One region of the Paenibacillus sp. sgz302148 genome, then DNA from elsewhere that is predicted to be linked to it. Evidence: a T-box and tRNA genes for the amino acid it is inferred to sense, from the RefSeq annotation. Region 1 holds a T-box; the other holds one or more tRNA genes.
The links. The T-box of region 1 lies ahead of metG (methionine--tRNA ligase). A T-box ahead of a tRNA ligase gene usually reads a tRNA of that ligase, here a tRNA-Met.
Positions count from the first base shown of each region.

Region 2: it encodes a tRNA-Met, which carries the amino acid that the T-box ahead of metG (methionine--tRNA ligase) is inferred to sense. The anticodon was not compared.

Region 1 is NZ_JBVYOJ010000008.1:255,906-262,102, forward strand. Features, by position in the region: gene AC0LWM_RS14250 (NUDIX domain-containing protein) at 1-64, shown strand, start outside; gene pnuC (nicotinamide riboside transporter PnuC) at 129-785, shown strand; gene AC0LWM_RS14260 (AAA family ATPase) at 761-1,783, shown strand; gene AC0LWM_RS14265 (TIGR02452 family protein) at 1,789-2,631, shown strand; gene AC0LWM_RS14270 (phytanoyl-CoA dioxygenase family protein) at 2,806-3,546, shown strand; T-box leader at 3,630-3,892, shown strand; gene metG (methionine--tRNA ligase) at 3,936-5,660, shown strand.
Region 2 is NZ_JBVYOJ010000004.1:292,737-298,933, reverse strand. Features, by position in the region: gene AC0LWM_RS08555 (ABC transporter ATP-binding protein) at 1-403, shown strand, start outside; gene AC0LWM_RS08550 (ABC transporter substrate-binding protein) at 409-1,896, shown strand; gene AC0LWM_RS08545 (phosphatidylglycerophosphatase A family protein) at 2,009-2,569, shown strand; gene AC0LWM_RS08540 (hypothetical protein) at 2,712-2,876, shown strand; tRNA gene AC0LWM_RS08535 (tRNA-Met) at 2,987-3,063, shown strand; tRNA gene AC0LWM_RS08530 (tRNA-Met) at 3,119-3,195, shown strand; tRNA gene AC0LWM_RS08525 (tRNA-Ile) at 3,208-3,284, shown strand; gene AC0LWM_RS08520 (uracil-DNA glycosylase) at 3,390-4,064, shown strand; gene AC0LWM_RS08515 (hypothetical protein) at 4,075-4,578, opposite strand; gene AC0LWM_RS08510 (SPL family radical SAM protein) at 4,620-5,438, shown strand; gene AC0LWM_RS08505 (DUF6886 family protein) at 5,498-6,010, shown strand; gene AC0LWM_RS08500 (HelD family protein) at 6,049-6,197, shown strand, end outside.

The DNA.
Region 1 (6,197 bases):
GCAGCGGGCCGCGCAGCTGTATCGGTTCAGCGGGGAAGTGCCTACGTTGTCTTTGTATAGCTAAATTTTTTTAAACATTGATATTGTCGTAATGATATTATCGATTTGAAATTCAGGAGGAGATTCCGATGAACAAATGGTACACGATGCCGATTCTAATGATCGCGATGCTGGCCGTCGCTTATTACACGTCTTCGACGCCGCTTGAAATTGTCGCAACGACAACGGGGATGTTAAGCGTATGGCTTACGGCGCGGGAAAATATTTGGAGCTGGCCGATCGGCTTAGTCAACGTAGCATGTTTCTTTTACATGTTCTATGAAGTGAAGCTTTACGCGGATATGACGCTGCAGGTGTTCTTTTTCTTCTTGAGTGTGTACGGCTGGATCATTTGGCTGACGAAACGCGGCGGCGGCAAAGTTCGTCCGACGAGACGAATTTCGCTTCGGCTTGCGGTTACGCTGGCGATCGTGCTTGTGGCCGCGACCAGCGGCTGGGGATACGTGCTGGAACGATTTACGGATGCTTCGATCCCGTACGTGGATGCTTTTATTGCGACGTTAAGCATCATTGCGCAGTACCTGCTGTCGAGCAAGGTGCTGGAGAGCTGGTACGGCTGGATCGCCGTCGACGTGCTGTCGATCGGGATGTACGCCTACAAAGGACTGGGCGCGCTGGCCTTCTTGTATATGATTTTTCTCGGCATCGCCATTGCCGGCCTGCTGGGTTGGAAACGACAATTCGAACGGAGTGAAACGACATGGGCGACAAAAAGATCGGTTTGACATTAGGCAAATTCGCGCCGCTGCACCGAGGCCATCAATTTATGATTGAAACGGCGATTAAGGAAACCGACGAAACAATCGTCATCATCTACGATTGTCCCGAAACGACGAACGTGCCGCTTTCTGTACGCTCAGGTTGGATTAAGTCGCTGTATCCGGACGTGGAAGTGATCGAGGCTTGGGACGGTCCGACCGAAATGGGCGATACGCCGGAAATCAAGCGAAAGCAGGAGGATTATATTCTCGGTCTGTTGAAAGGCAGGAAGATCACGCATTTTTATTCCAGCGAATTTTACGGCGAGCATATGAGCGAGGCGCTTGGCGCGGTGAATCGTCAGGTTGACCCGGATCGGGAGACGTTTCCCGTCTCCGGCACGGCGGTTCGGCAGAACCCTTACGCGAACAAAGCGTTCGTGCATCCCTTGGTGTATCGGGGTCTCGTGACGACCGTCGTCTTGCTCGGCGCGCCGTCCACCGGCAAAACAACGCTCGCCGCGGCGCTAGCCGCAAATTTCGATACGGCATGGATGCCGGAATACGGCCGGGAATATTGGGAGAAGCACCAGTCGGAACGGCGATTGACGCCGGAGCAGCTCGTCGAGATTGCGGAAGGCCATGTCGAGCGAGAGGATAAGCTTGTTTGCGATGCGAACGGTTATCTTTTTGTCGACACGAATGCCATCACAACGTACATGTTCGCCTTGGATTATCACGGCGAGGCGCTGCCTCGGCTCGTCGAGTTGGCGGATCAGGCCGCCAGCCGCTACGATCTCGTATTTCTATGCGGCGACGATATACCGTATGACTATACGTGGGACCGATCGGGCGACGTACACCGGCACATTTTTCAGAAGAAGTTCAAGGCGGACTTAATCTCGCGGAAGATTCCGTTTATCTCGTTGCATGGCAATCTGGAAGAACGCATCGGCACCGTGATGGCCGTTTTGGCGCAATATGAGAAGTATCGCAGCTTGGGAGAGCTGTTCATTAGGAGGTAGTGAAGATGAATCGGGAACAAAGAGTCAGGATTGCGAAAGAAACGGTTGAAATTTTGGAAAAAAGTTTTTATGCGAATCGGGCAGGTCAAACGATTGATCTCAAAAATACGCTGACAGCGTCGATTGAACAGTCGATGTTGTACACGCCGGGCATGGTCGAGTCCTTGCGGCGAGAGGCTTTGGCAGCCGTCCGTCATCCTGAGGAAACCATAATCGAAGTGACGAACGAAACGACGCTGCACGCTGCCAGGCGATGCATTGATGCAGGGGACGGCAAAACCGTTTGCTTGAACTTCGCTTCCGCCAAAAATCCAGGCGGCGGGTTCCTGAACGGGAGTCAAGCGCAAGAAGAAAGCCTGGCCAGGGCGAGCGGTTTATACCCCTGCATCGCGCAGATGAAGGAGATGTATGAACATAATCGAGGCTTAAAGACGTGCCTTTACTCGGATTATTTGATCTATTCTCCCGATGTGCCGGTATTCCGTGACGATCGCGACGAGCTTCTTGACGTTTCGTATCCGGTTTCTTTTATTACGGCACCGGCCGTGAACGCAGGCGTTGTCAGAGAGAGGGAACCGGAGAACGTCGGTTTGATTCGATCCGTCATGAGGAACCGGATGGATAACATTTTGTCAGTTGCGTGGCGTCACGGATATGAAACGGTTGTATTAGGGGCTTACGGATGCGGAGTGTTTCGCAATGGGCCGGTCGATGTAGCGGAGGATTTTCAAGCTTTGATGTACGGGAAATTCAACAATGTATTCAAGCGAATCGTATTTGCCGTTTATGATCAATCCGTTCGGCAGGAGACCTTTCATGCTTTCGAGTCGGTTTTACGAAGGAGATAAAATGGCATTCTCCTGCGCTGCAAGCTGGATGAACCGTCGGATAAGCTGTTAACAATGCGGTGCAATCAATTTTAGACACAAACCTGATAATGCCAGCCATTGTTCGATGCAGGTTCCGGATGTATCGTTGTCGTATAGATAATTATTCGATATGGCAAAAGGAGATGCACGCGGGTGAAGACGGCAACTGAATTGTTAAAGCCTTTAACGGAAGATCAGGTTCGGTTTTATGAAGAAAACGGATATGTCATTTTGCCTGGAGGATGCAGCGGCGATTTGATCGATGCCTTTAACGGACACATCTATGATGTGCGAAATCAGCATCCGATGCCGGAATGGGCGGCATGCGAGGAGAGCAAGAAGTATTCGCTTCGGTTATTTAACCCGCACAAGCACGACAGCTTTTCCCGTCAGGTGATGAAGCTTCCGGCGATCCGCGGCGGCTTGGCCCAGCTGATGGGCAAAGAGGCGGTTTGCGTGCAAAGCATGTATTTCTACAAGGAGCCGGGTTCGCCGGGCCAAGCTTCGCACCAGGATTATTATTATATTAAAAACGATCCGATGACGATGATCGCGGCCTGGATTGCGATGGAGGACAAGGTTGACGAGGAGAACGGCTGTTTATGGGTCATTCCGGGCACGCATAAGCTCGGCCTTCTGCCGCATGGCGCCGTCAAAAATCTGGAGGAGCATGAGTCGTGGACCGATGAAACGGAAGGCACGGATCTAAGCAAGCAAATTCCCGTGATCATGGAAAAGGGCGATATTTTGTTTTTCCACGAGCTGCTCATCCATTCCTCGAACAAAAACCGGAGCGCGAACCGTTGGCGAAGATCATACGTCTGCCATTACATCCGCGAGGACGCGAACATCACGTTCCGCGAAGACTTGCGGGTGAAGTACCCGCTGTATTGATGGCGGACTCGGCGTTTGGCGAAATAGACCGTCTTGACATCAATTGCAGGGTTCCGTATAATCCCAATAACTAGAATATTCAGATAATAGCAATGAAGAGAAAGAGTACGGCGGCGATGTCTTCTCCAGAGAGCTCCGGTTGGTGAAAAGGAGCGAAGAATACCTGCCCGAACATGGTCTCCGAGCTGCGCACCGAAACCTCATCCGGTTGTAGGCTGCGCCGGTTCCCGCACCCGTTAACGTGCTAGGGTATAACCGCGCTAGCGGCGTACCTGAAGAGGCGAGCATCGCGAGATGTTCATGAAAATTGGGTGGTACCGCGTGAGTATAGGCTCTCGTCCCTTGTGGATGAGAGCTTTTTTGCGTCCAAAAAAAGGAGGAAAATGTGTATGGACAACATTTTTATCGGCGGCGCTTGGCCGTATGCGAACGGTTCTTTGCACTTGGGGCGGGTAGCCAGCCTGCTGCCCGGGGACGTTCTGGCGCGTTATTTTCGCGCGAAAGGAAACCGGGTGTTGTACGTATCGGGCAGCGACTGCCACGGTACGCCGGTTGCCGTTCAGGCTGCGCAAGAGGGTGTTGCCCCCGGAGATATCGCTGACCGGTTTCATCGCGAATTCGTCGATTGCTTCGAGAGGCTCGGCTTTAGCTACGATCTGTACACCCGAACCGACCAGCCCGTTCACCATCGGGTCGTACGGCAATTGTTTTTGAAGCTGCTGGACAACGGCTTCTTGTATAAGAAAACGATCTTGCAGACGTATTGCGAAACGGATCAGCGTTTTTTGCCCGACCGGTACGTGGAAGGAACATGCCCCGTCTGCGGCAAGAGGGCGCGCGGCGACCAATGCGACTATTGCTCGACGCTGCTGGATCCGGCCGATCTAGCCGACAAAACGTGCAAGCTCTGCGGCAATCCGCCGGTCGAGCGCCCGACCGAGCATTTTTACCTGGCTTTGTCCAAGTTTCAGGAGGAGCTGTCGTCGTATGAGGACAAGGCGCAGGGCTGGCGGGAGAATGCCGTGCATTTGACGAAGCGGTACTTGGAGGAAGGGTTACAAGATCGCGCCGTCACGCGAGATTTGAGCTGGGGCGTCGACGTGCCCGTCGAAGGCTTCGAGGAGAAGAAAATATATGTGTGGATCGAAGCAGTGGCGGGGTATTTGTCCGCAAGCCAGCAATGGGCGGAAGAGAACGGTGGCCGCTGGGAGGATTTTTGGCTGGACGGTCGGGATGAAGGGCAAGGGCAGGAGCAGGAGCAGGGACAAGGGCAAGGGCTGGTGCGGGGGCAAGGGCAGGAGCAGGAGCAAAGACTAGGGCGGATCACTGCGTATTACGTGCATGGTAAGGACAACGTACCGTTTCATACTCTAATTTGGCCAGCACTGCTACTAGGCGCGGGGGGCTTGCATTTGCCCGATCGGATCGTGTCTTGCGAGTATATGACGCTCGAAGGGAAAAAGTTTTCGACCAGCCGGAATTGGGCGGTCTGGGTGCCGTATTTACTGAGCCGGTACGAGCCGGACTCGATTCGCTATTTCCTGATTGCGAACGGCCCGGAGAAACGGGATACCGACTTCTCCTGGAGGGAGTTCATTCATAGCCATAACGGCGAGCTTCTAGGCGCGTTCGGCAACTTCGTCAATCGGACGCTCGCTTTTATTAACAAATCGTTTGACGGCCGGGTTCCGGAAGGAAGCGGGGATGCGGAGTGGGAGAGGCTGCTTGCGAGCCTGTACGCCGAGGCGGGAGAGATGATCGAAAAGGGCGATTTGAAGGAAGCGCTCGAAACGATATTTGCCGCGATTCGCAGCGCGAATAAATACTTTGACGAACGCAAGCCTTGGGTGCAGGTCAAGCAAGATCGCGCGGCATGCGGTGAAACGCTGTTTACTTACGTGCAGATCATCGCCAATTTGGCGAATCTGCTGGCACCGTTCCTGCCCTTTGCCTGCGAACGCATCAGGAAGTTTCTTGCCTTGGAGCAGCCGGCTTGGAAGCTCGTATCGGTACCGTGCCATCGCCCGGTGCAGGAGCTGGAACTCTTGTTTCAGCGCATCGACGTTGAGCGGATCGAGGAGGAGACGCGGCTGCTTGCGCAGGGCCAGCAGTGAACCGGTACGAAGAAAGGAATGCCGGCAAAGTACGGAAAGGATTAACGATGTAGTGAGGTAAAGGAGAAAATGCGAGCGTGTTGGGCGGTGTGGTGGAAAGTAACATGACTGATGTTGCAGCTATGAGAATGACCGGCGTAGAGAATACTGGAGTACCGTTCAGCGAAAGTGTTGGGAAGGGGGAGAGGTGATGAAGATGGTGCTAGTATGCGAGAGTGCCGGGTGGTGTGGAGAAATAACTAGGAAAATGCAGTTATTTTACGGACTCCCGGAGGGGGGGAAAAATAACTGCGAAACTGCATGTATTTTTCGGTCAAAATCCGAAAATCAGGGGGATTGTCAAAAATAGCTGCAGGTTTGCACCTAATGGTTCAAAAACGGGCAAGAGGGCAGAAATTAACTGTAGGATTTACAGTTATTCCTGTTCCTACAGTAGTCGGGATCCGCGGAGGCAGTTGCGACTACCGGACCACTATATCGCGCCACTATACCACTATGCCGCTAGGCGATTGCGCCGGAACCGTCGCTCCTTGCATG
Region 2 (6,197 bases), on a different contig from region 1:
GCTATTGGCGGACGAACCGACAGGTTCGGTCGACTCGCAAACGTCGGACTTGATCATGGACATTTTCCGCAAGTTGAACAGGGAGATTGGCATTACGATCGTGATCGTAACGCATGACTTGTCGCTCGCGGGTAAAGTCGACCGTGTCGTCGCGATCCGTGACGGGTTAACGAGCACGGAATTTATTAAACGAAATCCGAATCTGGATCATGCCGGGGAAGAGGTCGCGGCCCGAATCGGCACCACGGATCAAGCCCATGAGGAGTATGTCGTCGTCGACCGAGTCGGGCGACTTCAGGTTCCGAAGACATTCCTGGAGGCATTGCAAGTGAAGGATAAGGTTTCGATGGAATTTGACGGGGAAAAAATCGTCATCAAGGCACCTAATTCATTGGAGGGGTAAACATAATGAAACGCAAATCGGGGACTATCAAGAAGCTGCTCGTCGTTTCGTTGACGTTATCGTTAACGATTCCGCTTATGGCGGCGTGCAGCAAAAATACAGGGGAAGCGGAGCAGCAGAAAGTGCTTCGCATCGGCACCGTATACGGCTACGGCGATGACGATACGTACCTGCGCCAGCAGTTAACGGACATTTTCGAATATACGCATCCCAATATTAAAGTTGAAATCGTCTCGGCCGTTAGCGGAAATCGGTATGGTTACGATTCGTCGCAGCAAGAAAAACCGGAAGATCAGCTGAAAAAAGTGAAAGAGATGCTGACCGGACCGAATCCGCCGGACTTGATCATTCCGAGCTTCGAGATGATGCAAGATTTGATCAATGATAACATGCTCGTTTCGCTTAACCCGAACATCGAAAAAGATAAAATCGATCTGAACGAATTCGTTCCTACCGTCGTTGAAGGACTGAAAGCGTTAAGTGGAGACGGCAACCTGTACGCTCTTTCACCAACGTTCTATTCCTCGGCGTTGTTCTATAACAAGAAGATGTTCACGGACGCTCAAGTCGAGCCGCCGACGGATAATATGTCATGGGACGATATATTCAGCCTCGCGCGCCGCGTGACGAAGGGAGAAGGCAAAGACCGCAAATTCGGCTTCTCCTTCAATAATTACGCCGGCAGCGATCCGATCTGGAGCATGCAGCAAATTTATGCCGCGCCACTCGGCTTGAACATGTTCGATACGAAGGGCGAAAAAATGACGATCGACTCGCCGCAATGGGAGCGCGTATGGACTTCGGTATCAGGCATGTATAAAGATAAAATCATTCCGCAATATCAAGATATTGCGCCGCAAGACGGCAAAGACTGGTCGATCATGAACGAAGATCCTTTCATGGGCGGACGGGTCGCGATGGTGATCTCCGATTACGGCTACATCAGCCGTATTCTCGACATGAACAAAAACGCCGAAAAAATCAAAAACTTCCAGCGTGTCGATTGGGATGTCGTAACGCTTCCTACACATCAGGAAAACCCGGGCGTTGGCGGTTCGATCGGCATGAACAATCCGCTCGCGATCAATGCCAAAGCGCAAAATCCGGACTCGGCTTGGGAGTTCATCAAATTCGTAACAAGCGATGAGTGGGCGAAGCTGAAATCCCGCAATACGTATGAGCTTGTTCTTCGCAAGAAGTACATTCAGCCTCGAGAAGGATTGAACTATAACATTGCGGCGTTCTATACGTTAACGCCTGCGCTGCCGACGAACGATTCGAAGCTGTACTCAAAAATCCAGAACCTGTGGTCGGTGCAAGACCTCGGACGCCCGCTGTTTGATGAAGTGCTGAAGGGCACCAAGACGGTGAAGGATGCGCTCAAGGAATTCAAAACAAAAGGCGATGCCATGCTGGAGCAAATCAAGAAGAACCCGAATGGGCCTATTAATATGGACGGCGGCGCCGTTTCGACTGAAGTATACGCGAAATAATTCATAGGATAAGATGACATCCCGAATGGCCTTATGGGCCATTTGGGATGTTTTTGCATATCAATCCTTGCTATAATAGATTTATCTTCATGATAGGAAGGGGAGGCAAAGCATGAAACGCAAAGTTCATAGCAAAGAAGTCAAGGAAGCTGTCCTGAAGAAGCTTGAGGATCGCGGCGTCAGGCTAGAAGATATCGCAGAAATCGTTTATGAAATGCAGTCCCCCTATATTTCGGAATTGCGGATCGAATCGTGTCTCGACAGCGTTCGCGCCGTGCTCGAAAAACGCGAGCTGCAGCACGCTTTATTAGTAGGAATCGAGCTGGACACGCTGGCGGAGAAAGGATTATTGTCCGAGCCGCTGCAATCCATCGTAGAAACCGACGAAGGATTATTCGGTTGCGACGAGACGTTGGCATTGGGCTCCGTGTTAGGTTACGGCAGCATTGCCGTCACGACGTTCGGCCACCTGGACAAACATAAAATCGGCATCATCAAAAAACTCGATACGAAGGTTGGCCGGCAAGTGCATACGTTTCTTGACGATCTAGTAGCCAGCATCGCGGCTTCGGCTTCCAGCCGTATCGCCCATCGCTTCCGCGATGAAGAGGAAAGGGACGAACAGCTCCGTGAATCGGAGAATCAGAACAAGTCGGAAGAAAACGCAAGCTAAAGCTCGAATAAGATGATATGGCAGCTCTTCACCTATTCGGTTCACGGTGAAGAGCTTTTTATGTATGCGATAATTTAGCCGATTTTGGGCAAATATATAGATAAAGCATAATATATCCTTTGTATGTATGGAGGTTCGCCGAATGAAATGGATTTATTGGGTTAAATTGTACGATAGCAAGTTTCAAGCAGGCTGCTTGGTAAAAAGGATGGAGAACGATTGGTGGATCTATGGCTACGAGACGCCGCGGGAAATCGAAGTTTTCCAGTCCCGCAAAGGCCGATTCGGCGTTCGGTTTGTTCCATAGCCGCAGTTATGAAAAAAAGTGTTGACTAATGTGTGCCAAATGGTGTATATTTATTTTTGCCGCTATTAATTGAGGGTGCAACGGAATTTGTAGATTGTTCGTTACAATGACGCGGGGTGGAGCAGCTCGGTAGCTCGTCGGGCTCATAACCCGAAGGCCGCAGGTTCAAATCCTGCCCCCGCAACCAAAATAACTTATAAAGGATCCTAGCTCTGTCGATCGGAGCGATTGGTTCAATACGACGCGGGGTGGAGCAGCCCGGTAGCTCGTCGGGCTCATAACCCGAAGGCCGCAGGTTCAAATCCTGCCCCCGCAACCAAATTCTTTATAAGGGCCCTTAGCTCAGTTGGTTAGAGCGGTCGGCTCATAACCGATTGGTCGGGGGTTCGAGTCCCTCAGGGCCCACCAACGAAAAACCTATTTTATAGGGTTTTTTTTATTTTATCCGAAGTTTTTCATACATATACGATCGATCGAGGAAGCAGTAAAGGATTAGGGAGAAGGGAGCTAGTCATGGGAATATTAAAGAACGATTGGGTGCCGTTATTGGAAGACGAGTTTGAGAAACCGTATTACCAGAAGCTACGGCAGTTTTTGAAGGAAGAATATGCTACGGCGACGGTATACCCCGATATGTACGATATATTTGCCGCGCTGCACCTTACGCCTTTTGCAGAGACGAAAGTCGTTATTTTGGGACAAGATCCTTATCACGGGCCCGGACAAGCCCATGGCTTAAGCTTTTCGGTAAAGCCCGGCATTGCCCAGCCCCCTTCGCTCAAGAACATGTTTAAAGAATTGCAGAACGATCTGGGATGCCGAATTCCGAACCACGGCTATTTGGCGCATTGGGCGGAGCAAGGCGTGCTCATGCTGAATACTTCGCTTACCGTGCGCGAGCATACGCCGAATTCGCATCGCGGCATCGGCTGGGAGACGTTTACGAATCGGGTCATTTCCTTGCTGAACGAACGCGATATGCCGGTCGTATTTATTTTGTGGGGAAACAATGCCATCGAGAAGCTGGAGTTGATCGACACGTCCAAGCATCATGTCATTAAGTCGCCGCATCCGAGCCCGTTTTCGGCGAACCGCGGATTTTTCGGCAGCAAGCCGTTCTCGCGAGCCAACGCATTGCTGCGGCAGAACGGCATGGCCGAAATCGATTGGCAGATCCCTGACTTATGATTATTGCTTGTTAAGACGTTTTCACGGCGTAATAAAGAATACCGCCGACCACGTCCAGTATTTCGGCATACTTTGGCAATTTATCGTAAGCCGACAGCTTTTTTCTTTTGACGTCAAGCAGCATGGTTTTGTTTTGACCGTTCTCATCTCGCATCGCAACGACATAGGTGTCGCCGCCGATTGGCCATACCCGCTCCAAGGAGTAGGGAAGCCGAGTCAGCGGCGTTTTTTTGCCTGATTTGAGATTGAACAGGGATCTCCCAAGTTGCGCTAGATGTCCCAAATCGATACAGAAAAAAAGAACTTGCCTTTCATAGGCGAAATTTGGTATGATGGTTTTCGCTCTCTCTACGCGCATATTCACCGAACACGTCACTGCAAAACCTAAATTGTCGGTTGACGGAGGTGTTAATTTTTTAATCCTCAATTTCTTCGTTTTGTCTCTGCAAGTTACTGCACAAGCATCAACGCACATATGACTAATATCACTTGTCGTCCGCCGTCCATTTTCCATGTCATGTCTAAATCTTGCTTGTTTACGAAGCGGTGATCAAAATGAATGTGAACCTATCGCACAAAACGCCAAAACGGCTATTGAATCCGGCCAGCGGGTTTCTTGCGAAGTATACGCATACGCTAAATCCTTATGCCGGATGCTCGTTTGCCTGTTCGTATTGTTATGTCAAGCAAATGCCCGTGGCCCTGTTCCGCGAGGAGGCTTGGGGTACCTGGGTAGATGTAAAAACCGATGCGGGCGAGCTGCTGCGCAAAGAACTCGTTCGCGCGAAGCGCAAAGGTCCGGTTACGATTTTTATGTCTTCGAGCACCGACCCTTATCAACCGGCAGAGGTCAAGGAACGGATTACTCGATCCTTGCTGACGGCGATGCTTGACAATCAACCCGATTTCCTGTTCGTGCAGACGCGAAGTCCGCTCGTGACGCGGGATATCGATTTGTTCGCGGCATTCGGCGACCGCATACGGATCAGTATGACGGTTGAAACCGATTTGGAAGACATGCGAAAGGCGTTTACGCCTGCCGCGCCGCCGATCGCCGGTCGACTGGCCGCTTTGCGGGAACTGGTGCAGGCCGGTATCCCGGTACAAGCGACGATCGCGCCTGTTCTTCCTTGCTCCGATCAATTTGCAACAACGTTAGCCGGCATCGTGAACCGCGTTTGCATCGACGATTATGCGATGGGTGACGGAAGCGGCGGCAAACGGACGGAACGGAACGGCGTCCGCACCATCTATGAGCGACTTGGCTTAACCGATTGGTATGAGCGGGGCGCCTATGTCCGTGTACTTGATCAGCTCCGAAAGACATTTCCTGAAGGCTCGGTTTATGTGAGTGAAGCGGGATTTTTACCGTGAAGTACGTCGGGAAATGTGTTCCAAACGGATGAGTTCATAGAGTGGGGGAGATGATCGAAATGCTGTACCATTTCAGCGAAGAACCCGATATTCCGATATTCGTGCCTCGCCCCGTTGAGCGCGACCCGGCGATGGAGCCCGTCGTTTGGGCGCTTGACGAGGCCCGTTCGCTGCACTACATGCTGCCGCGAGACTGCCCTCGGGTGATCTATTGGAGATGCGAAAACACGACGCCGGAAGACGAAAAAACGTTTTTCGGCCATTCGGTTGCAAACAAAATTATGGCGGTTGAAAATCGCTGGCTGGACCGTATACGCCACGTGAAATTGTACCGTTACACAATGCCGGAGGAAACGTTCCGCATGATAGGTCCCGACGATACGGCGGGTTACTACGTTTCGCACGAAACCGTGACGCCCGTTATGGTTGAGCCTGCCGGCGACCTGATCGGCAATCTCATTCAAGGCGGCATCGAATTGCGTTTCACACCGTCGCTATACCCGCTACGGGACGCGATCATCGCTTCGACCGTCGATTTTTCAATCATTCGATTCAGAAATGCGATTCCATAACGATTACAAAACGAGTTCTCGGAAGGGGGAGCAATACGATGAGTGAACAGCATGAGCATTTCGCCGAGGAGCGGCGGAAGCTGCAGGAAACGATCGCTTTGATCGAGAAACGGTTATCCGCCATGAGTACGGAGCGTTATTACGGAGATGATCCGGCCTTACAGGCGCTCGATTACCAGAATGAAAT